4 regions of the Providencia hangzhouensis genome follow, and region 4 is predicted to be linked to each of the others. Evidence: predicted binding sites of a transcription regulator. Region 4 holds the regulator's gene; each other region holds the start of a gene.
What was found. The regulator LexA, encoded in region 4, represses DNA repair genes until DNA is damaged. The targets are predictions, from matches to a motif close to TNCTGTATGTACATACAGNA.
Positions count from the first base shown of each region.

Region 1: a site for LexA is predicted at 4,319-4,338, ahead of PZ638_RS12590 (metal-dependent hydrolase). Genes of this name have one in related genera too.
Region 2: a site for LexA is predicted at 5,413-5,432, ahead of sulA (SOS-induced cell division inhibitor SulA). Genes of this name have one in related genera too.
Region 3: a site for LexA is predicted at 2,564-2,583, ahead of PZ638_RS08455 (DinI-like family protein). Genes of this name have one in related genera too.

Region 1 is NZ_CP135052.1:2,784,448-2,792,380, forward strand. Features, by position in the region: gene PZ638_RS12570 (AAA family ATPase) at 1-1,344, opposite strand, end outside; gene PZ638_RS12575 (fructosamine kinase family protein) at 1,622-2,491, shown strand; gene PZ638_RS12580 (YniB family protein) at 2,661-3,200, opposite strand; gene hxpB (hexitol phosphatase HxpB) at 3,496-4,161, shown strand; gene PZ638_RS12590 (metal-dependent hydrolase) at 4,354-4,929, shown strand; gene PZ638_RS12595 (L-cystine transporter) at 5,111-6,502, shown strand; gene PZ638_RS12600 (YkgJ family cysteine cluster protein) at 6,749-7,138, shown strand; gene PZ638_RS12605 (luciferase-like monooxygenase) at 7,234-7,933, opposite strand, start outside.
Region 2 is NZ_CP135052.1:3,079,939-3,087,871, forward strand. Features, by position in the region: gene PZ638_RS14065 (methylglyoxal synthase) at 1-123, shown strand, start outside; gene helD (DNA helicase IV) at 180-2,231, opposite strand; gene yccS (YccS family putative transporter) at 2,355-4,505, shown strand; gene PZ638_RS14080 (TfoX/Sxy family DNA transformation protein) at 4,604-5,218, opposite strand; gene sulA (SOS-induced cell division inhibitor SulA) at 5,450-5,971, shown strand; gene ompA (porin OmpA) at 6,327-7,418, shown strand; gene matP (macrodomain Ter protein MatP) at 7,590-7,933, opposite strand, start outside.
Region 3 is NZ_CP135052.1:1,930,764-1,937,812, reverse strand. Features, by position in the region: gene PZ638_RS08475 (DUF4113 domain-containing protein) at 106-168, opposite strand; gene PZ638_RS08470 (class I SAM-dependent methyltransferase) at 381-1,112, opposite strand; gene PZ638_RS08465 (GNAT family N-acetyltransferase) at 1,406-1,825, shown strand; gene PZ638_RS08460 (GNAT family N-acetyltransferase) at 1,844-2,377, opposite strand; gene PZ638_RS08455 (DinI-like family protein) at 2,600-2,860, shown strand; gene PZ638_RS08450 (response regulator) at 3,492-4,166, shown strand; gene PZ638_RS08445 (sensor histidine kinase) at 4,156-5,517, shown strand; gene PZ638_RS08440 (cysteine hydrolase family protein) at 5,613-6,188, shown strand; gene PZ638_RS08435 (D-amino-acid transaminase) at 6,209-7,049, opposite strand, start outside.
Region 4 is NZ_CP135052.1:452,837-460,769, reverse strand. Features, by position in the region: gene PZ638_RS02015 (fimbrial protein) at 1-530, opposite strand, end outside; gene zur (zinc uptake transcriptional repressor Zur) at 1,630-2,145, shown strand; gene lexA (transcriptional repressor LexA) at 2,317-2,934, opposite strand; gene PZ638_RS02000 (diacylglycerol kinase) at 3,071-3,445, opposite strand; gene plsB (glycerol-3-phosphate 1-O-acyltransferase PlsB) at 3,572-6,061, shown strand; gene ubiA (4-hydroxybenzoate octaprenyltransferase) at 6,145-6,999, opposite strand; gene ubiC (chorismate lyase) at 7,151-7,663, opposite strand.

The DNA of each region.
Region 1 (7,933 bases), 2.2 Mb from region 4:
AAAAATAATCAACGACTCTGAAAAATAAACGCGATCACCACGTCCTGAGGTCAATACACCATCATCAATAATTTGTAGAAATTTATCCATTAAATGAGGGTGTGCTTTTTCTATCTCATCAAACAACACCACACTAAACGGCTTTTCACGAATGGCATTCGTCAATTCACCACCAGAATCATAACCGACATAGCCAGGAGGAGCGCCAATTAAACGTTGGTCTGCATGTTCTGCACTAAATTCAGACATATCAAAGCGGATATACGCACTTTCATCACCAAATAGCAATTGAGTGACCGTTTTCGCCAGTTCCGTTTTCCCGACACCCGTTGGCCCCGCTAGAAACAAAACGCCTCGAGGTCGCCCACCTTTATGCCCCCCCACTCCGGTCATTGCACGTTTAATAATGTCCAATAAATGAGTGACGGCATGTTGTTGTCCTTTAACTCGGCGAGAAATAATCTCTGGTGCGTTATGTATTTTCTGCTTATCAATTTTTTTCCAAGGGTCTTCCGTTATGCCTACTTTATAACGTCGTACCGCATCACTAATACGTGTCACAGGGACATTTTCAATCCGTGCGAGCTGCACTATCGCCGTTAAGTCCAGTAACAAGAGTCCTTCTGTTTCATCAATAAAGTCATTAAATAAGCTGTCTTTATCCGCTTGTTCTATGCTATTAACATCAGATAATGAAGCTAACAACATTGGCGTAAGAACCCGACGAACTTGGCTGTCAGGCTTCGCAACAGGAATGGCTCTCACTCGTGGGTTATTAACTAAAAACCAATCAGGTAAATCGGTTTCTTTCTCCACAATCCAAAAAATAGAATTGTAGAACGGCTGGTTATTTTCCCCTGCTGGTCGCGTTTTTGCTTGGTGAGAAACCACCAGAGCCCGAGTAAATAAGCTGTGCTCAGCGGGAGTCAGGTTATCGCGATGGGAAATCAAGCAAGAGGCGAAATCAATACATAATGCAATTGGCTGCTGCTTATAGTTAATAAATTTTTCCAGCAAATGATTCAACATATCAATACCACCAGCAGCTTTATCATCAGCCATATGCAAACCTAAGTTTTGCATCAATGTGGCACTCGCTTGCGAGTTTTCTGTGGGGCTCGCCACGCATTGAAAACCAATCAGTGGTGTATAGGTAATAACATAGGCATACCCTGCCTGAAACAAGTTATTAAAGAGTGCTTGGTTAAACGGCAGTGGTGTCACTACCCTAGGCGCAATTTCGCTGGCTTGTAGGTCTCGAACATTGCCAAATAGAACAAACTGACTTTTCAGTGGAATAAATCGCAGTAAGTCTCTTAACCAGCGCGGTTTTTGAAAATCCATGTTCATAGCACCCCTTGAGTATGAAAGTATTCTTTGCAGTTTACCTGAAATCACTAGCAAATGGCGTCAAGATCTTGAACTCATACCGTATTATCTGAACATTCTCATTTAGATAGAAATAGGCTAAATTTAAAGCAGAACAGGTTTGTGTTTATTGCCTGATAATTGTTCAATAATTTCGTGATAGCTTCTTCTTTTTAAACAATTATCACTGTTAATTCCTAAACTGTCGCTATAGTATTGTATTAATGAAGACCAAAGCAGAGCGAGGTGAGTCATGTGGCAAGCAATGTGTCGTTTATTAAGTGAACACTTAGGTGAGGCGGAGCTACGTAACAAAGTCATTCTGTCTGGTGGTGATATTCACCATACGTTAAGAATTGACTATGGCGAACACACCGTGTTCATTAAACAAAATCGGCGTGAGTTTTTGCCTTTATTTAAACAGGAGGCTGAGCAACTTGAAATGCTCGCTAAAAGCCAAACGATAACCGTTCCTAAGGTTTACGGTGTTGGCAGTAATAAGCACCACAGTTTCCTTCTGCTCGAATACTTCCCTCTTAAGCCTTTCGACAACACCAATGCATGGCATTTTGGCCAACAATTAGCGCGTTTACATCAATGGGAAGAGCAGCCTAGCTACGGGTTTGATTTTGATACTATGCTAAGCACAATTGTGCAACCTAATGGCTGGGAAAAGCGTTGGAATTCATTTTTTGCAGAAAAGCGTATTGGCTTGCAATTACAACTCGCTTCCGAAAAAGGAATGGTATTTGCTGATATTCAGCAAATTGTCGATATTGTTAAGGAGAAACTTGCTGGGCATCAGCCACAACCCTCTTTATTACATGGTGACTTATGGCCAGCTAACTGTGCTATCACTCAAAATCTTGAAGGTGTATTATATGACCCCGCATGTTATTGGGGAGATAGGGAGTGTGATATAGCAATGTTGCCATTATATCAAGATCTTCCGATCCAAATTATTGATGGCTACCAAAGTGTTTGGCCGCTCCCCAATGGCTTTTTAGATAGACAACCAATATACCAACTTTACTATTTACTTAATCAAGCCCATATCTTTGGTAACGAACAAAGCTACCAGCAAGCACGCACGATTATTGATAATCTACTCAACGAAAAATAAGCTCCTGTTTTTTAGCATTTAGCACGACAAATAATTAATTTTCTAAATAATTCGAACTGTGGCAAGGCGGCGATTGAGGATAGTTTGGGGAGCATACACAAGTATGTGACCCAAATAGCCGAAAGAAGCCAACACCGCTACAGCTCGAAGTATGACGAAAATTCGAAAATTACCAATTAAGGAAACGCAGAAGAAAATACAACGCTAGCCCCAATACAATTGGCCAAAAATAAAGAAGAAAAAATTGAGTGAATATCGTATGACGTGGAATAGTCACCTTAGCTTCAAGCTCTTCTTTTGAGATGTCTATCCCTTTTGCTTTTTCTATGATCACGTGGTCTTCTAAACTTTCACGAATAAACTTAATTTGCCGGTACATACGCAAACCTGATGCACTAAGCGCCAGTCCAACAAAAATAAAAATAAAGATGATGATAAAGCTGATATTACTACCGGAAAACCCATTAGCGACTTGAGGTACTGGTGAGTTATTCCAAAAGAAATTTAGGAATGGTGTACTTTGACGGGTCATTTCCGCCATTAATTTAATAAAATCATTAGCGACTGCATTAATCCCTTCTCCTGCGAGCCCCTTCATGCCTGCCAGTTTAATTAAAGACGCCAATGTCGAAATTAATGCTAACAGAAAAACAACCCAACCCAGAATACGTTTGCCGATTGCGACATAATTGGCATTATGGTAATTCATTACTGCTTTTCCTCAGCGTTATGATTTTTGATAAATTTTTACAATGATTATTCAACGCTAATCATAGCTGAAAATATTCATTGCCTCCAAATTTCAATTCACGATTAATAATAATATATAGACTTTCAGACTAATCAAAATAGTGAGGCTATTCATTACCATTATACTTTTACTTCATACTGTCCGAATATTCCTCAATATTAGACTAATACTGATTTCAAGTAATACGCTTAAAGTCAGTTTACTGATATCATGACTTCTTCGTTAATAAATACGACATGAATGGAGTTTTGACATGTACCATAATCTTCCCATCCAATCGGTCATTTTTGATATGGATGGTTTACTGATCGACTCGGAACCTTTTTGGGCACAGGCTGAACTTGAGATTTTTTCACAATTGGGTGTTGACGTTTCAATTGCGGATACCCTGCCTGATACCTTGGGTTTACGTATTGACCATGTGGTGGAGCTTTGGTACCACGCTTCCCCTTGGCAAGGATGCAGCCAAGAAGAAGCCACACAACGCATCATTGACCGTGTTGTTGGCTTAGTTGAAGAAACTCGCCCTATTCTACCGGGTGTGCAACATGCGATGGAACTTTGCCGTTCAATGGATTTAAAAATTGCGCTGGCTTCCGCCTCTCCTTTGTACATGTTAGAAAAAGTATTAAACCTTCTGGATATTCGTGATTATTTCTCCGCGGTTATTTCCGCATCTGATTTACCCTTGAGTAAACCTCATCCTGAAGTTTATCTTAAAGCAGCAGCTGAGTTATCGACTAAACCCGTCAATTGCGTTTCATTAGAAGATTCATTTAACGGTATGATTTCTGCAAAAGCCGCCAGAATGCGTTCAATTGTGGTGCCTGACAGCAAGCATTTTAATGACCCGCGCTTTGGTTTAGCGGATATCAAATTAGCCTCACTGAATGACTTAAAGGCTGAACATTTACGTTAAGAATACCTTGAGTGTCTAATAAGTGTTCTCCCCTATCTAATTTAGGTAGGGGTATTGTGTTAAATTATAAAATACTTCCCTTATTTGCTAATAAATAAGAGTTTTTTTATCTTTCTACCACTATCATATTCTTTTCAAACACTTTATACTGCCAATCAACTGTATAGATAAACAGATGGTATTTTATCCACCATGACAGCTGAAGGGCATCTGCTTTTTTCCGTCGCCTCTTTAATAATGGCTCATAAACTTCAAATCACCCCAGAGATTGCTCATGGTGATTGGCTGCACATGGTTCCAGGGGCCTTATTAGGCGCATTATTGCCCGATATTGACCACCCCTCTTCAATTCCTGGTCGACTACTACGGATTTTTTCATTACCCATTTCCAAATTGTGTGGGCACCGGGGGTTTACTCATAGCTTAGTTGCATGGTTACTTTTGATGATTTCTTGTTATCAATGGATACCAACCGAATGGGCAATTCCAAATGATATTATCCAAGCTTTTTTATTAGGTTATATCAGTCATCTAGTCGCTGACATGCTCACCCCTTCAGGAGTACCATTCCTATGGCCACTCCCTCAACGCTTTTGTTTTCCCATGATCCGCGGTAAAAATAGCCAACGAGGGGAACGCTTTATTGCCATTATTTTGACTGTTTGTGCCTGTTTTTTACCTGCAGGTTACCAATTCGATTTTTATAACCACATTGATATGATTATAAAATATATTCATAATCAAATAGATACACACATTCCCACATAAATTATAGTTTTGTAATATAATGTAAGTATGAATAATACTATATTATTACTTTTTGATATAAGAAATGTGTTTTATCAACTGATAACATATAACCAGTTGTTTGAAGCAACTAAATCCTTATAACCAATAAGGACTAAAGGGCAAGTAACATACCTTATAAAAATATGATTTGGAGTTCGGAATGAATATTCCTCTAATTATTAATGTGCTCGGCTTTGTAGCACTACTAATACTGTTGGCAAAACTAGGGGCTAAAGGCTGGAGCCTATCTAAAAAAGTGTTAGTCGGTCTGGTTTTCGGTGTTGCCTACGGGGTAATACTGCACCTCGTGTATGGTAGTGGCCACCAAACGGTAAAAGACTCCATTCTGTGGTTTAATATTGTCGGAAATGGTTATGTGCAGCTATTACAAATGGTGATTATGCCATTAGTATTTGCTTCAATACTAAGTGCAGTGGCAAGGCTACATAAAGCTTCTTCGCTAGGTAAAATTAGCTTTTTAACAATTGGCACTTTGTTATTTACCACAGCTATTGCGGCGTTAGTGGGTATTTTAATTGCCAATTTATTCGGCCTGACTGCCGAAGGTTTAGTTCAAGGTCAATCCGAAACAGCACGTTTATCAGCAATAGAAAGCAACTATATTGGGAAAGTTTCTGACTTAACCGTGCCTCAGCTAATCTTATCGTTTATTCCAAAAAATCCATTTGCAGATTTAACGGGTGCAAACCCAACGTCAATTATTAGTGTCGTTATTTTTGCTGCTTTCTTAGGTGTTGCCGCACTGCAACTGTTTAAAGATGATAAAGAGCGTGGTGAAAAAGCCTTAGCAGCGATTGATGTTATGCAAGCTTGGGCAATGAAATTAGTTCGCTTGGTCATGCGTTTAACGCCATATGGTGTGATGGCACTGATGATTAAAGTCGTAGCAAGTTCAAACTTGCATGACATCATCAACCTAGGCACTTTTGTTATTGCGTCCTATGTTGCGTTAGGCATTATGTTTGTTGTACATGGTATTTTAGTGGCGACGACTGGCTTAAACCCTATTAAATTCTTTAAGAAAGCGGGCCCGGTTCTGACATTTGCATTCACTAGCCGTTCAAGTGCTGCAAGTATTCCACTAAATATTGAAACACAAACACGTCGTTTCGGTATTCCTGAATCGATTGCTAGCTTCTCTGCATCGTTCGGAGCAACAATTGGGCAAAATGGTTGTGCGGGTATTTATCCTGCAATGTTAGCCGTGATGGTCGCACCGACAATGGGTATTAATCCATTCGACCCGCTGTGGATTGCGACATTAGTCGGTATCGTGACTATCAGTTCCGCAGGTGTCGCGGGTGTTGGTGGCGGTGCAACTTTCGCCGCATTAATTGTACTACCAGCGATGGGCTTACCAGTTACATTAGTTGCTCTGTTAATTTCAGTTGAGCCATTAATTGATATGGGTCGTACTGCATTGAATGTCAGTGGTTCAATGACAGCAGGCACAGTGACTAGCCAGTTGATGGGTGAAACAGATAAAGCAATATTTAATCAAAATGATGACGCAGATTTAAAACACGTTTAACTTATCATTATGATTCAAATGAAACCTGCCTTCTGGCAGGTTTTTTTATGATTATGATAAGTATGTGAAATTTATTTACCTTGGGGAATATCAAAAAAACCAGTTTTTTGTGCTGAATAATATTGCAATAAACTGGAATAACGTAAGATAATAAAGCCTGAGCAACGTTTTCTTGAGCTTCCTGCTTGTGTTGCGTCAACCCATTTTCTATGGGTATTTTATCAACATCATTTATGGTTTTTTAATATGACTAATAATGTCCATATCCTAAAAACTGATCCTTCAGATAACCCTTGTGTAAGCTGCGGTGCATGTTGTGCCTATTTTCGTGTCTCTTTTTATTGGGCTGAGGCTGAAAGTGGGGGTGGTGTTGTACCACAACATTTAACTGAGCAAATAACCCCATTTATGAGTTGTATGCAGGGAACAAACCAAAAACATAATACGCGTTGTAGCGCTTTAGAGGGCACCATTGGAGAGTGTGTGTCTTGTTCGATATACACACAAAGGCCAACACCTTGCCGCGAGTTTGAACAATCTTGGCAAGATGGTATTTATAATGAGGCGTGCGATAGAGCACGTGCTGCTCATGGTTTACCCCCTTTAGAGCCTCATCAACCACAAATAGCGTGCTAGCCGTCAATGACCCAGATTTTTCTGGGTTATCTCTTTTTTGAGCCAAATCTGAAAAATGCGTCCTTGCACACGTGTTAATCATCCAGCTATTTAAATTACATAATTTCGTTCATTACCTGCATCGCCAACTCAAAAGAGTATAAACGAGCTTGATGATCAAAAATTTGGCCATTTACCATAATTTCATCCGCTTGAGTTTGCCGTAATATCGTATCCAACCCATGACGTACCTTGGTTTTATCCCCTACCAATGACATGCCTAATGCTTGTTGAACACCAAATTTTTCAGCGGGTGACCAAATATTTTCCATACTCTCAACAGGTGCAGACAATTGAGAAGGTTGACCACGACGTAACATAACAAAGGCTTGCTGCATCGACGTAAATAAAAACTCTGCTTCACGTTGAGTATCCGCGGCAATGATATTGATACAAACCATCGCATACGGCTTAGAAAGCCTCTGCGATGGCTGGAAATTAGCACGATAAACTTCCAACGCCTGTAATAATAAATCAGGGGCAAAATGAGAAGCAAAAGCAAAAGGAAGCCCCATTTGCGCGGCTAACCTTGCACTGTATAAACTCGATCCTAACAACCAAACCGGAATTTTTTCACCAAAGCCTGGCACTGGGCGCACTGCTGGGTCTGGGTTTATAGCATCAAACCAATTAATAATTTGCGCAACATCTTGCGGGAAATTATCGATATCCGTATTCATATGGCGGCGTAAAGCTTGCATCGTTCGCTGATCACTTCCAGGAGCACGCCCTATGCCTAAATCAATACGTTCAGGG
Region 2 (7,933 bases), 1.9 Mb from region 4:
AATATTCCTGTCGCAACCAACTCTGCAACCGCAGATTTTTTAATCACCTCACCCTATTTTGATAATACGATAGACGTCGTTATTCCTGATTACGAAAGCTATTTAACCAAACGAACTAACTAATTCTATCTCTATTAAGCGCCAGAGTATTCTGGCACTTAATAGATCATAATATAGCTTTAAGGTTTCTTTTGTTTTGGAACGCCCAATTGCTTGAGTTCATCGACAAATTCTGACGGTTTTTCTGGGTGATAAAGCAACCAAACTTGCTGCTTAGCCCGTGTTAATGCGACATATAGCAAACGCCTTTCTTCTGCATGGTCAAAATCTTCGGGCTTAGGCAATAATGCTTGCTCAATAACTGATTCGCGCGCAGGCGCAGGGAAACCATCCTTTCCGCTATTCAGACCACAAATTATCACATGATCTGCTTGCTGCCCTTTTGATGCATGAATAGTCATAAACTGAATATTTAATTTTGGCCAACGAGTTTTGGCTTTATCTAAAATATTAGGTTTTAAATAATGGTAGCGGGCTAGTACTAATATCGTTTCATCATCAAGGACATAACCACTCATTTTATCCAATAAGCGTTCCAAGGCATCTTCATAAAGAAGAATAACAGATTTTTTATTCCCTTTAGTTAAACTATTCAATGGCTTATCTAACTGCATAGGGTTTTGTAAAATAAACTGATTTGCAACCTCACCAATGCGTTGGTTAAAACGATAAGTCGTGTCTAAAGCGCAAAGTTCCCCAATACCAAAGTTATGTTCAAACGATGTCGTTAAGTCTAATTCTGCACCACTAAACCGGTAAATGGCTTGCCAATCATCTCCAACCGCAAATAATGTGGTTTGCTTATTCTGCTGACGTAGTGCTTGCAGTAACTTCGCCCTGAGAGGTGAAATATCTTGAAACTCATCAACTAAAATATGTTTCCATGGGCTAATAAAACGTCCTTTTTCTAAAATATTAATGGCTTGATGAATTAATCCAGAAAAATCAATTGCACCTTCATCTTTCAAAGCGCTTTTCCATACTTTCAATAGCGGCGCCATTAAACGAATACGTTTTTGAAAAAGATCTCTTATTTCTTCCGACGTATTATCAATCATGTCCTTCTGGCTACCGCCATGCATACGCATTAAACTTAGCCAACGGTCTAAACGGGCAGTGACTTTAGTGCTAATTTTTTCGTCTTTCCAGAATTCACCGTCTGGAATTTCCCATTGCAACTCTTCAGAAAGCCATTCTCGCCATCCTTTTGCCTGCGCTTTCTTTGCTGAACATTGTTCTCGCCATTCGTTTAATAACAGTGTTTGTCGTTTTTGAGTGTCTGTTTCTAACTCGCTAATCACTGGCGATTTTTTGCTACCTTCACGAATGATATGTAGAGCAAGCGCATGGAAAGTTTTAGCTTCAATATCTTGTTGTAAACGTAAATGAATACGCTCATTCATTTCATCTGCAGCTTTACGGCCAAAAGCCAACAAAAGAATTTGTTCTGGTTTTGCCAAACCTCGCAAGATTAGCCAACCCGCTCTTGCAACTAGGACTGATGTTTTACCACTTCCAGCCCCCGCCAGTACTAATACATTATCCTCACCATTAATCACAGATAAGGACTGTGAATAATTGAGTGGTGATGTTTCTACTTGCTGGAAAAAATCGTGATAACGAACTAATACAGACTCACACCAGTGATCGTTAATTTGTTTTCGGCATTCTTGACCGCTATTCAGCCAATTCAGACATTCGTGATATTGTGCTGCACAATTTTCATATAATGAAATGCGCACCAAAGGCATAGGCAGAGACGAAAAGTTTTGTGATATTTTATCTTTTATTTCAGATAGATGACGTAATGTTAGCCACCTGTCTTGTTGTGTCAATTGTTCAATCGAATTAACTAATTCAGTCAATACACTAGCACTGACTTGACTCATTTCAGTGCTCCATTGTTGCCATTTTTCATTCAAATAATGGTAAAAGCGCTGAGTTTGCTTCCATTCAGTACCATGTAAACGAACAACTTGTTCATTCACAATTTCAAATTCTAACTCCCCCCAAACAATCCCTCTCTTACAACGAAGATCGATAAGTTCATTAAATGGGATAAGATATTGGTGGTTTTCACCACTCACTTCAATACCTGCGTTGAGTAAGCGAACCCGATTGTAGGGATGCTGAGCCAGACGCTGTCCAATCTGTGTTGATTTCAGTTCCATACGTCCTGCACCTGAGAAAATCAATGACAAAAATACGGTTGGCTTGATTCCAAACGGTTTTTTATTCCTTGCAAACAAGCTATCCTATATAGATTAGGGCTTGTCTTACCTTTGAGGTACTTTGTGTTAACACTGCTTACCAGTTATCGTCGTGTGCTATATAACAGCCATTTTTTATATTATATCCGAATATTTATAGCCCTGACAGGCGCAACCTTAGTGCCGTGGTTGTTAAACCAAGAGCCTAAAATCACCATCCCACTGACATTGGGTGTGGTTGCTGCAGCACTAACTGACTTAGATGATAGGCTAACTGGCAGAATAAAAAATTTAATTATTACACTTTTTTGTTTTTTTATTGCATCAGTTTCTATTGAACTACTTTTTCCCTATCCTTTATTTTTCTTTTTTGGCCTCGCATTTTCTACCTGTGGCTTTATTCTTCTTGGCGCTTTAGGGCAGCGATACGCAACCATCGCATTTGGTGCGCTGTTAATTGCCATTTATACCATGCTCGGCGTACCCATTTTTGATACTTGGTACCAACAACCCACATTATTACTCACAGGGGCAATTTGGTATAATATTTTAACCTTGATTGGGCATATCTTATTTCCTGTTAGGCCATTACAAGATGCAATTACCCAATGCTATCAGCAACTTTCAGCTTATCTAGATGCAAAAGCCAACTTATTTGACCCTGACTTAGAAGATGACTACCAACGCTCAGTTTATGATTTAGCATTAGTAAACAGTCATTTGGTCAGTACCATGAACCAAGCAAAAATTGCATTACTGAGTCGGTTAAAAGGAGACCGGGGGCAAAAAGGTACCCGAAATTCGCTACAATACTATTTTGTTGCCCAAGATATTCACGAACGAGCGAGTTCGTCTCATATTCAATATCAACAACTTAGCCGTACTTTACGTCATTGTGATATTTTATTTCGTTTCCAACGCCTATTAACTATGCAAGCGAGAGCCTGCCAGCAAGTTGCTCAATCTGTTTTATGGCGTAAACAATACCAACATAACCCTCGTTTTGAGCGTACTTTCACTTACATTGAAAAATCGCTACAGCTACTAAAACAGCAATCGCCTGAGCTTCATGAAATTAAGGCCCTATATAACTTACTTAAAAACTTAAAAGGAATTGACGTCCAACTGAAAGGCCTAAGCCTTGAGCAGAGTTCATGGCAGCAAAATAATAAGCAAATAGAACAGTTATCTGACGAATCGTTATCAGGTATTAGTGATATTATTTCGCGAGTTAAGCACCATTTAACACCAAAATCCTCTTTATTTCGCCATGCAGTAAGAATGTCAATTCTCCTTTGTACTGGCTATATCATCATACAACTATTTGATATGGAAAGAGGATATTGGATATTACTCACGAGTTTATTTGTATGCCAACCAAACTACAGTGCCACTAAACGGCGCTTAGCCCTTCGCATAATAGGAACTATCGTTGGTATTCTTATTGGCTTACCTTTGCTGAATTTAATCCCTTCAATGGAAGGGCAACTTACGCTAATCGTTATTTCTGGTTTACTGTTTTTTATGTTTCGCAGTAGTCAATATGCCCAAGCAACATTATTTATCACACTTCTCGTTTTGTTTTGTTTTAACCTACTGGGCGAGGGGTTTGATGTTGCACTTCCACGGATCATTGACACATTAATTGGTTGTTTTATTGCATTACTTGCAGTGAGTTTTATTTGGCCAGACTGGAAATTCCGCCAACTTCCCCAAGTCATTCAAAAAACTATGGACAGCAACTGTCGCTATTTAGATGCTATTTTACAACAATACTACCAAGGTAAAGACAACCGCCTTGAGTACCGAATTGCACGTAGAGATGCACATAATAATGATGCAGAGTTCGCTTCTATTGTGTCCAATATGGCTTCTGACCCTAAGTCTTATCGAATTACCCAAGAACAGGCTTTTCGCCTACTCTGCTTAAACCATACCTTACTCAGTTATATTTCTGCATTAGGTGCACATCGTGAAAAAATGCAAAATGAAGGTAACCTTTCATTACTCAACGACGCAATTTGCTATGTTGAATCGTCGTTACAAATCACCACCATTGACCCACTAGTTATTGATAAAAAATCAGATGAGCTTCGCCATAGTTTATTAAACCGAATAGATAACATTTCAACTAGTGATGACGAAAAAACGTTACTTATCATGGAACAAACTAAGTTATTACTCGAATTAATCCCTGAGATAAAACAGATAATTCGAACCATTAGTGCATCATAAATATACCGATGAGCGGGTATTAAAACTCTAAATACCCGCCCATTTCATATCGCGTAATGTAATATTAATTCTAATAATAACAGTCGCTTTCCGCAGGTTTAGGCTGACGTCAACTCAAAACTATTATACCAAGCAATTAACTCTTGTTTGATATCCTTGGGTAAAACAGCACTATGACACCCTTCTATTGCAGCAGCTAAGCCAATGAGTAACTTAATACTTGGGTTATTCCTACCATGTTTTTTTAGCTTCATAAAACAAGCCTTTGCCCCCATCATACGCAGCTCATCAACATGCGATACCCCGATTTTCCCTAGTGCGCGCTCAACCGACATATTCATATTAGGCAAATCTTTTATACGCATAGTCATTGATTGCTTTTGTTTTAATTCCTCGATAGCTGAACGGTACGCCAACTCAATATATTGGAGAAACAAGGACTCGTCATGCCAAACTTGTTCCGAAAGTAGATAGTAGCGCATTTCTAATGGAATGCCTTTTTTACTATAAACTAACCGATTAAACCCTAACGCTTCAAAGTGACTTCTTGCCACTAAGCAGCCACGCAAATAAAAACAACCATCGAGTACCAACCCTACAATGGCATCATCGACTAATAGACAAAATCCACCAAAATGATTTTTACGTTTTAGCTCGCCAAACTGACTTAACAAACGAGATAAATAAAAAATTTTTTCTTCTTCTAACAACATTACCAAACTCCTTTTTGGGTATGCTCAATTTTCATCCTTGAGAAAAATAATTTTATAACTTCTTTTTTTACAGATAATTACGCATAACTAATTTTGAGAGCTTCCATAAAAAATGCCAAGAAGAATGCAGAAAAAAACAACAAAGTTGCGAAGCGCTTTGAAAAAATAGTCTTGATATTGGATGGATATACAGTTACTGTATGTTCATACAGCATTGTAACGAGGTAAATTATGAGCATCTATTCTTGGAACAACTCAACAGAACATTCTCTTAATAATTACGCACAATCAATCCCTGCGACAGGGCTTACTAACAGCTCTATGCAACAAGGTATGGTGAGCGAGCTTGTTTACGATGAAAAACACCCTATTATGGATTACATTTTGTTGCCAATGCTTCGCCAGTTTGGGGTTCAATCACGCTGGTTGCTCTGGTTAAGCCCTAATAAGAAACTCAGTAAGCATTGGTTAGAACAATCAGGAATACCAACTCATAAAGTTATGCAATTAAACCATATGGAAGATATCACTACGATTGGCGCCATGGAAAAAGCACTAAGAAGTGGTAATTACAGTGTGGTTTTAGGGTGGCTACCTGAAATAAGCGAGCAAGATTTTGTTCGCTTGCAATACGCAGCTCAAGAAGGCCGTTCTATCGGTTTAATTATGCGCCCACAGAAAACGTTTAATATGATTAATACACTAGCAGGACAGCCAAACCACTTAAAAATTCATTCAAATCATTACCACTAGCCAAGATTAAGAATTTTCTTACTAAATTTAACCTTTAGAAATATTTTCCTCTAAAGTTAAATTAAATGTATTGTAGATCAATCAGATAGATAAAAAATAATCATTACAGAAAATATACATATCTCTCTGATTTATACACTAAAAAAATACTTTTTTTAACGATTATTGCTCACTCTACTTGTATCTTTTTAAGTTCGTTGTAGACTTTAGCTTGTTCGGCTTATGGCATTATTTTTTTACTTTTATTATTTTTTTGTAGATAATGTCTGCGAAACCTAGCAAGTAAATTAAACCAATGGCATATAATAAGGCTCAGCGAAGCCAAGCCAATATTGGATGATAACGAGGCGTAAAAATGAAAAAAACAGCTATCGCAGTAGCAGTGGCAGTAGCAGCTTTTGCAACCGTTGCACAAGCAGCTCCAAAAGATAACACTTGGTATACCGGTGCTAAATTAGGTTGGTCTCACTATGAAGACACTAGCCTGAATCCAGCAAAAACTGGTACAGACTATGCAGGTTGGGGCACTGTTGGTAACAGCACTGACCGTGACACAATCGGTGCAGGTGCCTACGCTGGTTACCAATATAACCAATACTTAGGCTTCGAGCTTGGCTATGATTGGTTCGGTAAAATGAAATACAAAGGCGCTGGTAACAGCGGTGACCTGAAATCTATGGGTGTTTCATTAACTACCAAATTAAGCTATCCAATCATGGATGACTTAGATGTTTACACTCGTTTAGGTGGTATGGTTTACCGTACAGAAGCTAAAGCTCACCAAAATGGCCAACGTTTCAAAGAAACTGACACTGGCGTTGCACCTGTATACGCATTAGGTCTTGAGTATGCAATCACTCCAGAGTGGGCTACTCGTTTAGACTACCAATGGGTTAGCAACTTAGGTGATAAAGACAACATCGGTACTCGTCCAGACAACGGCATGCTGAGCGTTGGTGTTGCATACCGTTTCGGTCAAGCTGATGCTCCAGTTGTTGCTCCAGCTCCAGTTGTTGAGCCAGCAGCTCCAGTTGTTGAAAACAAACGTTTCACACTGCGTTCAGACGTTCTGTTTAACTTCAACAAAGCATCTCTGAAACCAGAAGGTCAGCAAGCTCTGAATGAACTGTACAACGAACTGAGCAGCATCGACCCAACTCAAGGTCGCGTACTGGTAGTTGGTTTCACTGACCGTATCGGTTCACAAAACTACAACCTGCCACTGTCACAGAAACGTGCTCAGTCAGTAGTTGACTACTTAGTATCTAAAGGCGTTCCAGCTAGCGCAATCGCTGCAGAAGGCCGTGGTAAAGAAGATCCAGTAACTGGTAACAAATGTGACAACGTTAAAGGCCGTGCAGCTCTGATCGAGTGTTTAGCGCCAGATCGTCGCGTTGAAATCGAAATCCAAGGTACAACTGAAGTTGTAACTCAGCCAGGTGCTTAATTCTTAGCCCTAGTTTGAATTTCGAACTGAAATACAAAAACCCCAATTAATATTGGGGTTTTTTATTACTAAAAATAATAGACACGATACAAAAATTCATTTTTAAAATTAAACTTCCCGCAGTCATGTCATATAGCTTGAATTACCAGCACGGATCCTCACAGATCTTCTTTAATTATCTTTTTCCTTTGGTGTTCCAAGGATCGCTTGCAAATCTTGTTTTAATGAGCTCATTTGGCTTTCATATTTATCTTTGTGTTCCGCATCTTCAATCAACTGAATAATAGTTTCAGACAACGTTTTATTACGCTTCACAGCAAGATTAGACAAACGCTGCCATACTGAAAAATTTAAATCTATTGATTTCTTACGTGTATGTGGATGCTCGGCATTGAAATGACGCTTACGCCTCGCCCGAATACTCTGTTTCATTCGGTTATCAAGCTCTGGATTCATATGCTGAGTGATCCACTTTAGTACATCAACCGGTCTATTTTCCATTTTTAGCAGCAAGT
Region 3 (7,049 bases), 1.5 Mb from region 4:
AAATCCTATCATGCCGACCAACTTTTTATAGAAAAACCAACCTGTTATGGTTGGTTTTTTTGTGCATGAAATTTTAGGTGGGCAAAAGTCGGGTAAAAATCCAACTTATTTTCTAACTTTAACCACTGCTAATTCATCAAAATTTGTCGTGTAGGCAGGTGACAACATTTCTCTTTTCATTTTATATCCGCTATTACTACTCTTACTAACAAACAATCATTACACATACCTGTCAATTACTACCCACGACTATATTTCTCATAATAACTAGTCATAAGCCATTGTGTGCATTATGCCAACAACAGTCTTTAACGATTCATTGAACCATAATAAATCGCCTTGTGATGTGTATTAAACTTTACCAAAACATAAGGTTTTAATTATGGCTTTTGAGCACTAATAATAAATATCATTGGTCTCTCTTTTTCCTCATCTAATGTCGGATTTTCTATAATTTGCTCGCACGATGGCCCCCACTCGTCCAGTTCAATTATTTCAAACCCAGCAGAAATTAATAAGTTAATCCAAGTGGATAATTTTCTGTGTTGCTTTACGACACCATCAGCAAACCAATGGCTAATTCTATTGCCTTCTTGCTGGTACTGATTAACCGGCCAGGCTTTATTACCATACTTATCTATACACCATTCTTGAATAAGTGGTGCGGTGTATATTGGATGTTCTGCAGAAAAAATCACCCTCCCACCTTGATTTAGAGCTTGATATAACTTAGTTAATAGAGAATAAATATCGACCACATAATGTAGAGCCAGCGAGCTATAGATCAAATCATACTGTTCAGTAGGTAAGCTCAACTTTTCCATATCAGCACGTAAGTATGTTATAGCGGAATCATCTGTCATTGAAATCGCCTTTGTTAACATTTTTTCTGAGAGGTCAACGCCTGTTACCTGTGTTGCCCCTTGAGCACTTGCCCACCGACAAAACCAGCCATAACCACAACCTAAATCTATAATAGATTTCCCATTTAAATCTGGTAATAACCGTTGTATTGCATCCCACTCTGGTGCACCACTTAGCCCTTCGACTGAGCGAGGCAATGTTGCATATCCTGCAAAAAAATCAGGGTCATCATAAATATTTTGAGACATGGTTTATTCCCCAATAATAAGAAAATTAGGCTAATCATATTCTATATTTCTTAAATTTGATAAGAATTACCACTGTATAGATTAACAACGACTCAATGATAGCAAAGAGCGAGCTTTATGGTAGATTTTTAGTTAACTGCCATAAGATTAAAATTGCTTTAATTCAATAGGTTAAAAAACAATAATTGTAATGAACTTATTTTAAGTTTTCATATTAACCTTTTATTTAAACCATCCTATACTGTAATATTTTTGAATTAATACATTTAGCATTGACAAATAACTGATTAATAATGAAAACTAACTTTAGAGTAGCAACACCAATTGATATAAATGCTATATTTTCCATAGATACTATTGCGACCGCAGAACGCTATAAAGACATTACCCAATGGAGCGAGCAAGGAATATGTTATGTACTGGAATCCAACAACGAAATATTGGCTTATGGCGTTCTACATTATCATTTCTATTCCCATGCCTTTATAGAGCTATTAATGGTAAATAAAAACCATCGTCGACAAGGCCTTGGCCTCATTTTAATTAATAAACTAAAAATGCAGAGTAAACCCCAAAAGATTTTTACTTCTACAAATCAATCAAATACAGCCACTCAACAGCTTTTAATAAAAGCTGGCTTTGTTCCTAGTGGCTACATTGAAAATTTAGATGATAATGATCCCGAACTTATCTATTGCTATATACCTGATTAACACCATCGATATGAAGAATTATAATAGCGTTTTATCCATCACAACTGTTTGTAAGATGTGATTAAATTGCTGATACGTTTCTTGAGCAATCTCTTCTGGATAACTTAGCACCCTAAGCTCATGCGGCTTATTTTCTGGGTAATAACTTGGATGAGCATGGACGTATTCATTTTGTTGAAAACCACAATGCTGATAAAAAGACCAACGTTTTTGGCTGATTTCATCAATAATAGGATCTATTTCTAGAATCACTTTGCCTACATCATGACAAAACTGTTTTAGTACCTTTTGCCCATAACCTTGCCCTCTTAATACGGGGGAAATGGCAAAATGTTCAATATAATAATAACCTTCGATTTTCCAACAACCAATAAAGCCAATGAAAATGTCATTTTCTTTGAAATTGAGCAAATAATAATCGCTATGATTCAATATTGCCTTTCTTCCCTGATAGCTTCTTTGTTCATATAACGGAAAAGCGGTGTCATATAACTGGTTAATCATTGCTATCGCTTGGCTATCTTCACTTTTAATTCTTAAAGCATGTAACATTTAATCGAAACTCTCCTTAATCAAATATATTTTATAGAATACCTATTTTTAATTTTCTGACAATTATTTTATCAAGCGCTCATAAGATTAACTTTTTGTTTTATATTGATATTATTTTTTCACTTAATTTACTGATAAAAATATTTGCAGCTCTATATTGACTTTTTTGTCTAATAGCTCTAAAAATACTGTATATTAATACAGTCTTCACTAGAGGCTATCATGTTACGTATCGAAGTATTATTTGATAAAAACGCTCCGCAAAAACCCAGTTCAGTGGTTTTACAAGCTCTTGAAACTGAGATTTTACGCAAACTTCAGAACCAATATCCTGATATGGTAACTCGGGTTGGGTTTAGCTCACAACAACGCGTTAATATTTCAGGAACAAAAATAGCGGAGGATAAAACTCGTATTGAAGAAATACTGGAAGAAATATGGATGGATGATGGTTGGGTCCCAGAAGAGACAACAGAGGATTAACCAAATACTTAAAAGGAATGTTTTACCCAATGACATTCCTTTTTTACTAATACGTGAGGCTTTTTACACCTTCATAAACTGGCGCAATATTGACTCCCCCCCTCCAAACAACAAAAGTACTTTCATCAACCAGAGAACAACTGCAAGGTAACACACTGATTATTAAAGCAGCTAGTTGTTTTAAATTTCTTATATCTAAATTTTACTCATTTTTAATTAATAGATTTTATGCCTAAGAAAGGTTTTAATTTGTTTCACTGGATTCAACTTTTCATTCTCTTCATTAGTTGTTCTAACCTGAGAAATACAGTTAGTAATATTTGCACAAGTAGAAATTTCATTTAGTTTTAGGGGTGATAAACTAACTGTGGACGTATTATTAAAATCTTTTCCAATAAAGATTAAAGCAAGCGCGATTGCGACTATAAACAATGGCACCTCATAAAATGCGTGTTTCATTATCAATGCTCTTATTGCTTGAATGATAAAACGATAATAAACAGTCTATTTTTTTGTACCTTAAAGATGGGTTAAACCAACCTTAAGATATGCTTAAATACGCTTCAAACTTGAACTGTTCATATTGTCTGACGCTCACTGCCTGCTTATACTGGCTAGTAGAGGTGATAATATGAATATCCTATTAGTCGAAGATGATCTTCAATTGGGAAAAGCACTATGTCGTGGGCTAGAGCTTGCAGGTTTTAATCCTTGTTGGGTAAGGCTACTTGCTGATGCAAAGTTACAACTCGCATCTCGCAATTTTGACCTAATGCTCTTAGATTTGGGCTTACCTGATGGCGATGGTCATGACGAGCTCATAGCTTGGCGTAATATGGGCGAAACTATTCCAATAATCATTCTCACGGCAAGAAACCAAATGGATAACTTAGTTTCTAGTTTAGATTCAGGTGCTGATGACTTTTTAACAAAACCATTTGCTATGCCTGAACTTATTTCCCGAGTGAAAGCCGTTAGTCGCCGTATGGCTGGGTTTTCATCTGAAATATGGCAATTGGGTAACCTGCAATTAAATCCACTTAATCATCAAGTAACCCTTAATGAGCAATTGCTACTGCTATCCGGGAAAGAATACCTATTACTCTATGAATTAATAAAAAATGCAGATAATGTTGTCAGAAAAACGGATTTAGAGCAGCGTCTATTCGGATTGGATGATGTAGAAAGTAACTCTTTAGAGGTTCATATTCATAATTTACGCCGAAAGATAGGTAAAGACCGTATAATTACTATCCGTGGCATTGGTTATCTATTAAAAAAAGAAGTGCCACTAAGTGAAAGTTAAATCATTTTTTATTTATACATTCGGGCTACAAATCAGTTCCGTTATTTTTCTTTGGTTATTATTAGTTGGCTGGCTCCAGTTTTTTTATTGGCCATCAATTCATGATGAGTTAAATGCACAACAGAATATCGTCACTCAAGGGTTTGCTAAAACACTTGATGTGGTTGCTGATAAACCTGAATATTTCAATAAAATAGCCGATAACCTACAAGAACTTTATTCTAGCGCAATGGAAAGTGGCGATAATATTAGTTATCGGCCTTTTATGGTTGTCAGAGATAAACAAGGGAATGTCTATTACCGAAACAGCGACAAATTACATGTTCCCTCCCTTAAATCCGTTTCTGAGCTCGCTGCATTACATAAAGACTGGCACTTTACTTCTGCATGGAATGATCAAAAAACCTTTGAGGTTGTCATTGCTGAATCTTATAGTGATCGTAAATCCTTATTAGGTAATCCAGCTGAAGGGACAGCCATCCCCCTCGCTTTCATTTTAGGTATTATGTTGCTAGCAATTTTAATTACCGCTTATTTTAGTTTGCGGCCTTTAAGACAATCAGCAAAACTCATTTCCAGCCGTCAGCCGGGTAATTTAACCCCTATAGAAACAAAAGAGCAATATAAAGAAATTCGGCCTATTATTGCTGCAATAAATAACCTTATGTCTCGTGTTGATGCTGCGAATCAACGTGAAAAGCGCTTCATGGCAGACGCCGCACATGAATTACGGACGCCGATTGCGGCTGTTATTGCTCAATTGCATTTGTTAATGCAAATTGATAATCCAAAAGAAAAAGGCGAAATTATTAATGATATGCAAGAAACTTTAAATCGTGCGGCCTCTCTATCACATCAATTAATTGACTTAGCTCGTTTAGAAACTGAAGATTTCTTGTTAAATAAAGAACAAATTGACCTGCCTGCATTAATCAGCCATTTAATATCTTCACACATACCTTACGCCATTAACAAAGATATTGATGTCGAACTCCAAAGCCCAAAATCTTTTTATATCCTCACAGATAAACTCGCATTAAGTAATATTTTTACTAATCTGCTTGAAAATGCGATTAAATATTGCCCTGAAAAAGGGAAAATCAAGGTCATTTTAAAAGACCTTACCCCATTTGGTGGGACTATTTCTGTTCAAGATAACGGCCGAGGAATTCCAGAAGACAGTCGCCAGCTTATATTTTCTCGCTTTTATCGAGTACCTGGAACAATGGAAACCGGAAGCGGTTTAGGTTTATCTATCGCCCAGAATTTAGCCAATAAAATCGGTGCTGTAATTAGAGTTACTGATGGATTAGACAATCAAGGTATTGGTTTTATTATTGATTTACCCTAAATCTAATTATGTTATTGAGTTAACAGCATTCACGCTTTTTTCCAGATAGTATACGCCGTTATACGTTAATATACTTACACCTAAAAGAGGCAATAATGTCCAAAGCATTAGTAATTATTGATCTCATTGAAGAGATAATTGGTAAAAATGGCTTATCTAATTCAAGTTACCAGCAAACTTGCTCGCGAAAAATTGTTGAAAAAGCTAATCAAGCGGCACAATATGCAAGAAACCATCATATTCCAGTGATTTGGGTTAAGGTTGGGTTTTCAGACAATTATCACGATGTGCCAGCTGGTTCCCCTATGTTTCAGCAAGCCAAAAAACTTGGAGCCTTAAAATTAAGTGGCACGGGGTGTCATTGGGCTCATGACCTTGAAGTGGCATTTCGTGACCCAGTAATGATTAAAAAAGGGGTTTCTGCATTTGCAGGAAATCATTTCCATAAATGGCTTACCGATAATGATATTACCGAGTTGTTTATTGGCGGAGTTAGTACCGTAAAGGCCATTCAAAGCACTGCGAGACAGGCTCATGATTTAGGGTATTTTGTTACAGTACTTGAGGATTTATGTGCCGCTCCAACGCCAGAACTCCACCAGCAAAGTATTCAGGCATTGGATGGCATGGTAACCATTTCTTCAGTTAAAGAATTTATTCAATTAAAATAACATTTAGATATCTCATGTGATTATTTTAATTTTTGCAAGTATATCTCTCGTAGCCGGATAGCTAGTTTCCCCGGCTTACCTTCCCCAATGAATTGGTTATTCGCCATAATAACTGGCCAAACTAATGTTGTCGCCGAGGTAATAAAGACTTCCTTGGCTTCTAACATTTCATCAATACTAAATGGCTTTTCAACAATGTCTATTTGTTGTTCCCTAGCAAGTTGTAATATCGCTTGGCGAGTAATACCTGACAATATTTCATTATTTAACCCCCGTGTTTGTATTTGGTTTTGTTGGTTAATAATAAAACAATTACTGGAACTTCCTTCTGTAATATAGCCGTTTTTAACAAATATAGCGTCGTCTGCACCTTGCTGTTTAGCGTATTCTTTTGCCATCGAAGCTGCTAATAAAGCAACTGTTTTAATATCACAACGCTGCCAACGAATATCATCTACAGTGACGACTTTTATTCCATATTTTGATTTTTCATTTTCAACAATCTGCGTCTTTTGTGCAAATAAGACTAATGTTGGCTTCGTCTTTGTATCAGGATATAAAAAGCTGCGTTGGTGTGCATTACCACGAGTCAACTGAAGATAAACAAGCCCTTCTTCGATATTATTTTTCTGAACTAATTGAAGATGAATTTGTTTTAATTCTGCTAAATCATAAGGTAGTGATAACTGTAATTCAGCACAAGAACGCTGTAAACGAGCCATATGACGATCAAAGTCAACGAGCTTACCGTTAATTATTGCTGTCACTTCATATACTGCATCCGCAAATAGAAACCCACGGTCAAAAATAGATACTGATGCGTCTTCTTCAGGTAAAAACTGGCCGTTCACATAAGCAATC
Region 4 (7,933 bases):
AATGTTACTGGTACGGATAATTTATCAGTAGGTACACCAGTTTTGGTAAGAATCAGATTAGCTTTCATAGGAATGACAGCACCACCATCTTTAGCAACTTTAGGGTCGATAACCACTACTGCATCTGCGTTAGGAGTAATATTAACTGCACCAGAAGCTAATTTAACTGCTAAAGCTTTAGATTCTTGGTTAGCAAACAGTGCTGGGAAACCAGCTGCTGCTTGACCTTGAGCGAATACGTTCATTGAAGTATCAGCTGCGTCAGCAGAACAGTTAGACAGAACTAAATCAAAAGATTTTTCATCACCTAAAACTGCATTTGGTGCTAAAGCATCAGTTACATCTTTAGTGAAAGTTCCCCAGTCAACAACAGAACCTGTAGTAGTTGAAGACACATCACAAGATTGAGCACGTAATTGGGCTTTGAATGTTACTTCCGCACCTTTCTTACCATCTGCAGCTAATGCAGAACCTGCTACCATAGAACCTGCTAATACTGCTAAAACCGCTAATTTTTTGTTGAATAACATATGTAAATACCTCTGTATTTATGTCGTCATGTAAGTAGTTAAAGACACAATTTTTATTAAAAACCAAGTTCACAATAATTGTTTACAAATACCTATGCCATTTTCATGAGCCTGGATAACTAACTGTCAACCTATTTAATTAAGTCAACATTGGGGGATATTAAAATCCGTTCAATACCCTTTTTTAAAACCAAATTATTGAACTGGTTTTAAAAAAAGACTATTTCTGTATCGCCGAAAATGAGAGACCAACATCAATATAGAAATAGTAAAATGGACAAAAATAAAATATATGAAAGTTTAATCAGCTATTATTGCAACTTGAATTCTGTATGAATAAAACCTAATTGTCTTTAAAAGCATTCCACACTTTTAATTCATCTCAAATTCACATTAGCTATTCCCGTTTGAAACAAAACGAAACAAACAAAAACATTATGCTGAACTTTTAAATACCTTGTTTCTTTCTGATACCAATATTAATACCACAATATTAATTGTCAAAATCACACAAAAATGGATGCTAACTTAGTTTTTTTATACTAAAATAATGATATAAATAGATGCAATCACCAAAAAATGAAGAGATACTATAACTAAAGATCGTCATTTAGATTAATTTATATTTATAAAGTCAACTTACTTATAAATATTTCAGGTTATATTTAGTTATGTAAAAACCACACATTTTATTTAATTCTAAAAATTCAATAAAAGTGATATTAAAAACTATAAATACATGCATTGAAAATATTGAAATGAAAAAACAACTTAATATACGATTCATTACACCATTACAACAGATAAGCGTAAGATAAGTCTTAATTGAAATTTACACTAAATGGCAATCTAAAACCTTACGTTTTGTGTGTTTTTTGTTAAACAACATCGAGTTTTTTGTTTAAGAAAAACAAAGAGGATAGGCTGGTTTTGAGTATTCTAATTATCTGTTTTTCCAGATAATCGTTTGCTTATATTTCCCTTTAAATAGAAATAATATAAATATAAAACAATGTATCCCCGCGCATTCCTGATCTCAAAAATATGATAAGCTTATTAGCAGTAATTGTTTGCATTTTCGAATATTGAGGCCGATTAGATGAAAAGAATGAATGAAGACAAAATCCTTGCAATGGCCGAGAATATTTGCCAATCAAGAGGCGTCAGGTTAACACCACAAAGAGAAACAGTATTACGCCTGATAGCACAGCAGCATGGTGCAATCAGCGCTTATGATTTACTTGACTTGCTACGGGAAATTGAACCTCAAGCTAAACCGCCTACGGTTTATCGTGGCCTTGAGTTTTTAATGGAGCAAGGTTTTATCCATAAAATTGAATCAACGAACAGTTATGTCGTCTGTCACCATTTTGATAACCCGAGCCATATCTCTGTTATGTTAATTTGTGACCAGTGTGGAAGCGTAACGGAAAGTGATTGCACAACAATAGAAGCTGCAATCATTAATTTAGCAGATGAACACCAATTCCGCTTAAGACATACAGTGGTGGAAAACCACGGCTTATGTAAAAATTGTGACGAAATGAATAGCTGCCAAGATCACGAACATTGTCATCATAACCATGAACAACCTATCGCCCAGAAGAAAAAATAAGTAGCTGCGTTGATAAATTGCTTGATGAAATGCAAAAAAAATAGAGAAGATAAAGAAATAAAATAAAATAAAAGAAACAAAACAGGCAGACCTCAGAATAACACCATGAAATCTGCCTGCAATCGTCCTTCCCGCCTGTAGCCTACTATTACGGCTAGCGACTAAAGGAACTTAATACCAATCACTATTACGGATAACCCCAACAGCTAAACCTTCAATAGTGAAATTTTGCTGACGTAAGTCAACAATAATAGGTTCGAATTCTGGGTTTTCTGCTATTAATTCAACACGGTTACCCTGTTGCTTAAAACGTTTAACAGTAACTTCATCTTCGATACGAGCAACAACCACTTGCCCGTTATGGACATTCTGCGTTTTATGCACAGCTAATAAATCACCATCCATAATGCCAATATCTTTCATGGACATCCCATTCACACGCAACAAAAAATCTGCGTGTGGTTTAAATAGCTCAGGGTCAACTTGATAGTGACTTTCAATATGTTCCTGCGCTAATAATGGTTCGCCAGCGGCAACACGTCCAATCAGAGGTAACCCCTGGTCTTCTGTTTCTTCTTCAAGAAGCAGACGAATACCTCGGGATGCGCCTGAAACGATTTCAATAACCCCTTTGCGCGCTAAGGCCTTTAAATGTTCTTCTGCCGCATTAGGCGAACGAAAACCAAGGCTTGCTGCTATCTCAGCACGTGTAGGAGGCATACCCGTCTGCGAAATGTGATCGCGCACCAGATCGTAAACCTGCTGTTGTCGAGCCGTCAGTGCTTTCATTCCGTTCCCCTGTTTGTTTATACAGTCAAACTGTGAGTATATACAGGTAAATGAAGATTTGGAACAGTTAAATCGCTCAATTTAAGCATTTGTTATCGATTTACTTTCTTTTTACCCTATTAAGCACCCGAACGCCTTAGCCAGAAAAATAACGCTGCCATAATACCAGTGCCCAAATAAATAGCGCTAAGCCGATACTCACAAATACCGCAGCGGAACCAATATCTTTAGCTCTTCCTGACAGTTCATGATACTCACTACCAATACGGTCAACTACGGCTTCTATCGCACTATTCAATAATTCGACTATTGCCACGAGGACAACTGAACTCACTAACAAAATTCTATCTATATAGCTGATATCTATATAAAATGCGATAAAGATTGCGATAATCGCAGCAACAGATTCCTGCCTAAATGCGGCTTCATTAACCCAAGCTGCCTTCAAACCTTTAAGGGAATATCCCGCCGCTTTGATCACTCGCGTGAACCCCTTAACTTGACTCGCCATATTTATTCCTTAAAAAATGCAAACAATAATCGATTTTTACGGTCAAAGTGAATTGTCAGTAACAGATCTAACCATGTATTTCTGGTATGATTGCGCAGCATTGTTAACAAGAGGCTATAATCATTTATGTCACTATGGCGTAAAATATATTACAACACGTTGAATTTACCACTTAAATTATTGGTAAAAAGTAAACTAATTCCTTCGGATCCCGTCACTGAGTTGCAGCTTGATGTCAACAGGCCAACCCTATACGTATTACCTTATCATTCGAAGTCTGACCTCCTCACGCTACGGCATCAATGCTTAGCTATTGGTCTGCCTGACCCTCTGGTCGACAATGATATCAATGGAACGAAGCTTCCGGCGTACGTTTTTATCGATGATGGCCCACGTGTTTTTCGCTATTATTCACCGAATCCACGCAAGGATTCAGTAAAAACATTCCATGCTTATTTAGATTTGCATAAAAACAATCCAAATCTAGATATTCAAATGCTACCTGCATCCGTGATGTTTGGCCGCTCACCGGGTCGTGAAGGCCATACTCCAGCACCACCATTGAAACTGTTAAATGGGATTCAAAAATTCTTTGCAGTTTTATGGTTAGGGCGTGACAGCTTCGTGCGTTTATCACCCATTGTCTCAATTGGGAAAATGGCACAAGACCACGGCACAGACTCCATTATTGCCAACAAACTCGCCCGTGTCGCGCGTATTCACTATTCGCGCCAACGCCTAGCGGCAGTTGGACCAAAACTCCCTGCACGTTATGAGCTGTTTAATAAGCTATTAACGTCTAAAGCGATTGAAAAAGCCGTTGAAGACGAAGCGCGCAGTAAAAAAATTCCACTCAAAAAAGCCCAACAAAATGCCGTTGGGATGATGGAAGAAATTGCAGCCAATTTCTCTTATGAAGCCGTACGTTTAACGGATAGGGTTCTTAGTTGGACTTGGAACCGTCTTTATCAAGGCATCAATGTTCAGCACGCTGAACGGGTCCGCCAGCTTGCACAAGACGGCCATGAAATCGTTTATGTCCCCTCTCACCGCAGCCATATGGACTACTTACTGCTCTCATATGTGCTATACCATCAAGGGCTAGTTCCACCTCATATTGCCGCGGGGATCAACCTCAATTTCTGGCCAGCAGGGCCGATTTTCCGCCGTTTAGGGGCCTTTTTTATTCGCCGTACGTTCAAAGGAAATAAACTGTATTCGACCGTTTTCCGCGAATATTTAAGTGAGTTGTTTGCCCGAGGTTACTCCATCGAATACTTTGTGGAAGGAGGGCGCTCACGTACCGGTCGTTTATTACAGCCTAAGACGGGTACCCTCTCAATGACGTTACAAGCGATGTTGCGCGGTGACTCACGCCCTATCACCATCGTTCCTATCTACATTGGGTATGAGCATGTGATGGAAGTGGGAACTTATGCCAAAGAACTTCGCGGCGCAGAAAAAGAGAAAGAAGGCTTTTTCTCTATGGTTCGCGGCTTACGTAAATTGCGTAACCTAGGCCAAGGGTATGTTAACTTCGGTCAACCCATTTCATTACCTCATTACCTTAACCAGCGCGTGCCTGATTGGCGCGACTCTATCGACCCTATCGAACCACAAAGACCAACGTGGCTAAACCCAACGGTCAGTTCGTTAGCCGATAACATTATGGTCAATATTAATAATGCAGCCGCAGCCAATGCGATTAACCTGTGTGCGACTGCGTTACTGGCTTCTCGTCAACGCTCACTCACTCGTGAGCAACTGATTGAACAAGTCGAATGTTACCTGCAATTATTGCGCAATGTGCCATACACCGCAGATGCGACGACCCCAAATAAAACAGCAGAGCAATTGTTAGAACATGCTTTGCAAATGGATAAATTCGAAGTCGAAAAAGACAGCATGGGGGATATTATTATCCTTCCTCGCGAAAATGCCGTCTTAATGACCTATTACCGTAACAATATCCATCATTTATTGGTATTACCATCACTAATTGCTAGCATTGTATTGCACTATGAACGCATTAGTCGCCAAGACATTCACTATCAAGTAGGCCAAATTTATCCGTTCTTAAAAGCAGAACTGTTTATGCGTTATAACAGTGATGAGCTACACGAGGCGGTAGATACGCTAATTGATGAGCTAAATAACCAAAAGCTGATTTGCTTAAAAGAAGACGACATAGTGGTGTTAAATCCTCGCCGTATTCGTCCATTACAGCTCTTAGCTGCTGGCGTACGTGAAACTCTGCAACGTTATGCAATCACATTATCATTACTCAATGCGAGCCCTGAAATCAGCCGTAATACGCTAGAAAAACAAAGCCGTATCCTTGCACAACGCCTTTCTGTTTTGCACGGTATCAACGCTCCTGAATTCTTTGATAAAGCGGTATTCTCCACATTGGTCGATACCCTAAGAGAAGAAGGCTACATTGATAATAATGAAAATGATATCTTTGTCACCAATGCGCAAAAACTGTATGCCGTTCTGGCTCGATTGATGTCACCTGAGATTCGCTTAACTATTGAAAGTGTTAGTCAAGATGATGAGTTTTCTGAAAAAAAACCAACTGAAAGCACGCAATCTCCGGAACAAGTGAAAAGCTAATCGCCTTTTCTCAAGCCAATAAAACAAAAAAGGTCATGTTAGAAATAACATGACCTTTTTCACTTTGGCTCAATAACTGTAATTTAAAAATAACTGATAAAAATACCAATAAACAATATTAAGCCGACAAAGTTATTGTTCATAAAAGCTTTAAAGCAAGGCGCACGTTCACGGTTAACCATCAATTGCTGCTGATAGATAAATAAACCCGCAACTAACACTAATGAAATATAATAAAGGGTTCCTAAACCCGCCAGTGAGCCAATCACCAATAATAAGCCAACCATCAGTAATTGCAGCAAACCAATAATCAGTTTGTCATATTGCCCGAATAGAATAGCGGTTGATTTCACACCAATTTTTAAATCATCATCGCGGTCTACCATTGCATACTGAGTATCGTAGATCACCGACCAAATAATATTAACTAAAAACAGTAACCAACAAACAACTGGCAAAGTTTCACCAACAGCAGAGAAAGACATTGGAATTGACCAACCAAAAGCCGCACCTAATACCACTTGGGGTAAATTACTGACTCTCTTAACAAAGGGATAAACCCATGCCAAAGCCAACCCTGCAACCGACAACCAAATGGTCATGGAATTGAGTGTCAAAACTAGCAGAAAAGAGAGGCCAACAAGGCTTGCAAACAATATTTTTGCTTCTTTTTCTGTTACGTCCCCACTTGGAAGTGGGCGGTGTTTAGTCCGCTCTACGTGGCCATCAAAATGGCGGTCAGCAAAATCATTAATGACACAACCAGCAGCACGCATAAAGAATACGCCAGCAGTAAATACAATCAAAAGATGTAAACTTGGCGTACCTTGAGCCGCAATCCATAATGCCCAATACGTCGGCCACAATAGCAACAATGAGCCAATGGGTCTATCAATACGCATTAAACGGCTGTATGCATGCCATTTACTTAGCGTCATACTTCCCTCCACTTTATCGTGCTCCTTTTCGAATTCCATCATACTTCAAATTAGGTATATTTTAATACCACCAAACTCGGCAACTTACTGATTTATATTTGTTGGCATAGTGTCATTGCAGAGACCTGAAAACTCAAAGTACTTAGGATAGTTAGCGATATGCAGGTGATTCAGGTAAAAATATTTCTGTTAACAGCAACGGTTTATTCGATAGTCTTAACCGAGAACTACGTACCCACCTGTTTGCGCAAGAACCAATATGGATATAATCTCGAGTTAAACTCTCGCGGCTAAATAAATAACGCCCTAATGGCATTCTCCCAATATCCACCAGTTGCTGGTCATCATCAGTCAGTGTTTCTTCAGGGATTATTGTTCGGCCCAGTAACCAAGGGATGCCATCTCCATACATGACAACTTCTCTGACCCAATAACGCGGGCTTTCAGGTAGAGACTGCACTTCATCCGCGCTCAGCTTATCTTGCGATACATAGCGCTCTAAATAAGGTATCACGGTAACTTGCTGGCTATGCTGCTCAAAACGTTTTGTCATGGAGCCAAGCTCTAGTAGCCAATCTAATATATTGGCAGGCACTATTTTATCGTTTTTATCGTTCTCCGCCAGCCAGTGAATCGGCTGAGAAGTAAAAAGCGTTTCATCCATTACTTAAAATTCCACCATGAATAACATGGTTATGATTTACTGTATTTCTTACGCAATAGGATATCACGTTGTTTTACGACAAGGTTAAAGTTAGCTAACAATTTATATAAAAAGTCACATTTTCAACACAAAATGTAAAAATATAGTGAAAATTTTTTTAATTACTAGCAAGTTATCGATAATAATAAAATTCATTAATATCGTAACAAAATGAATTTGTTTAATTAAAAAATAGCCTGATGGACAGTATGTCAGTTAAACAATGTAAGG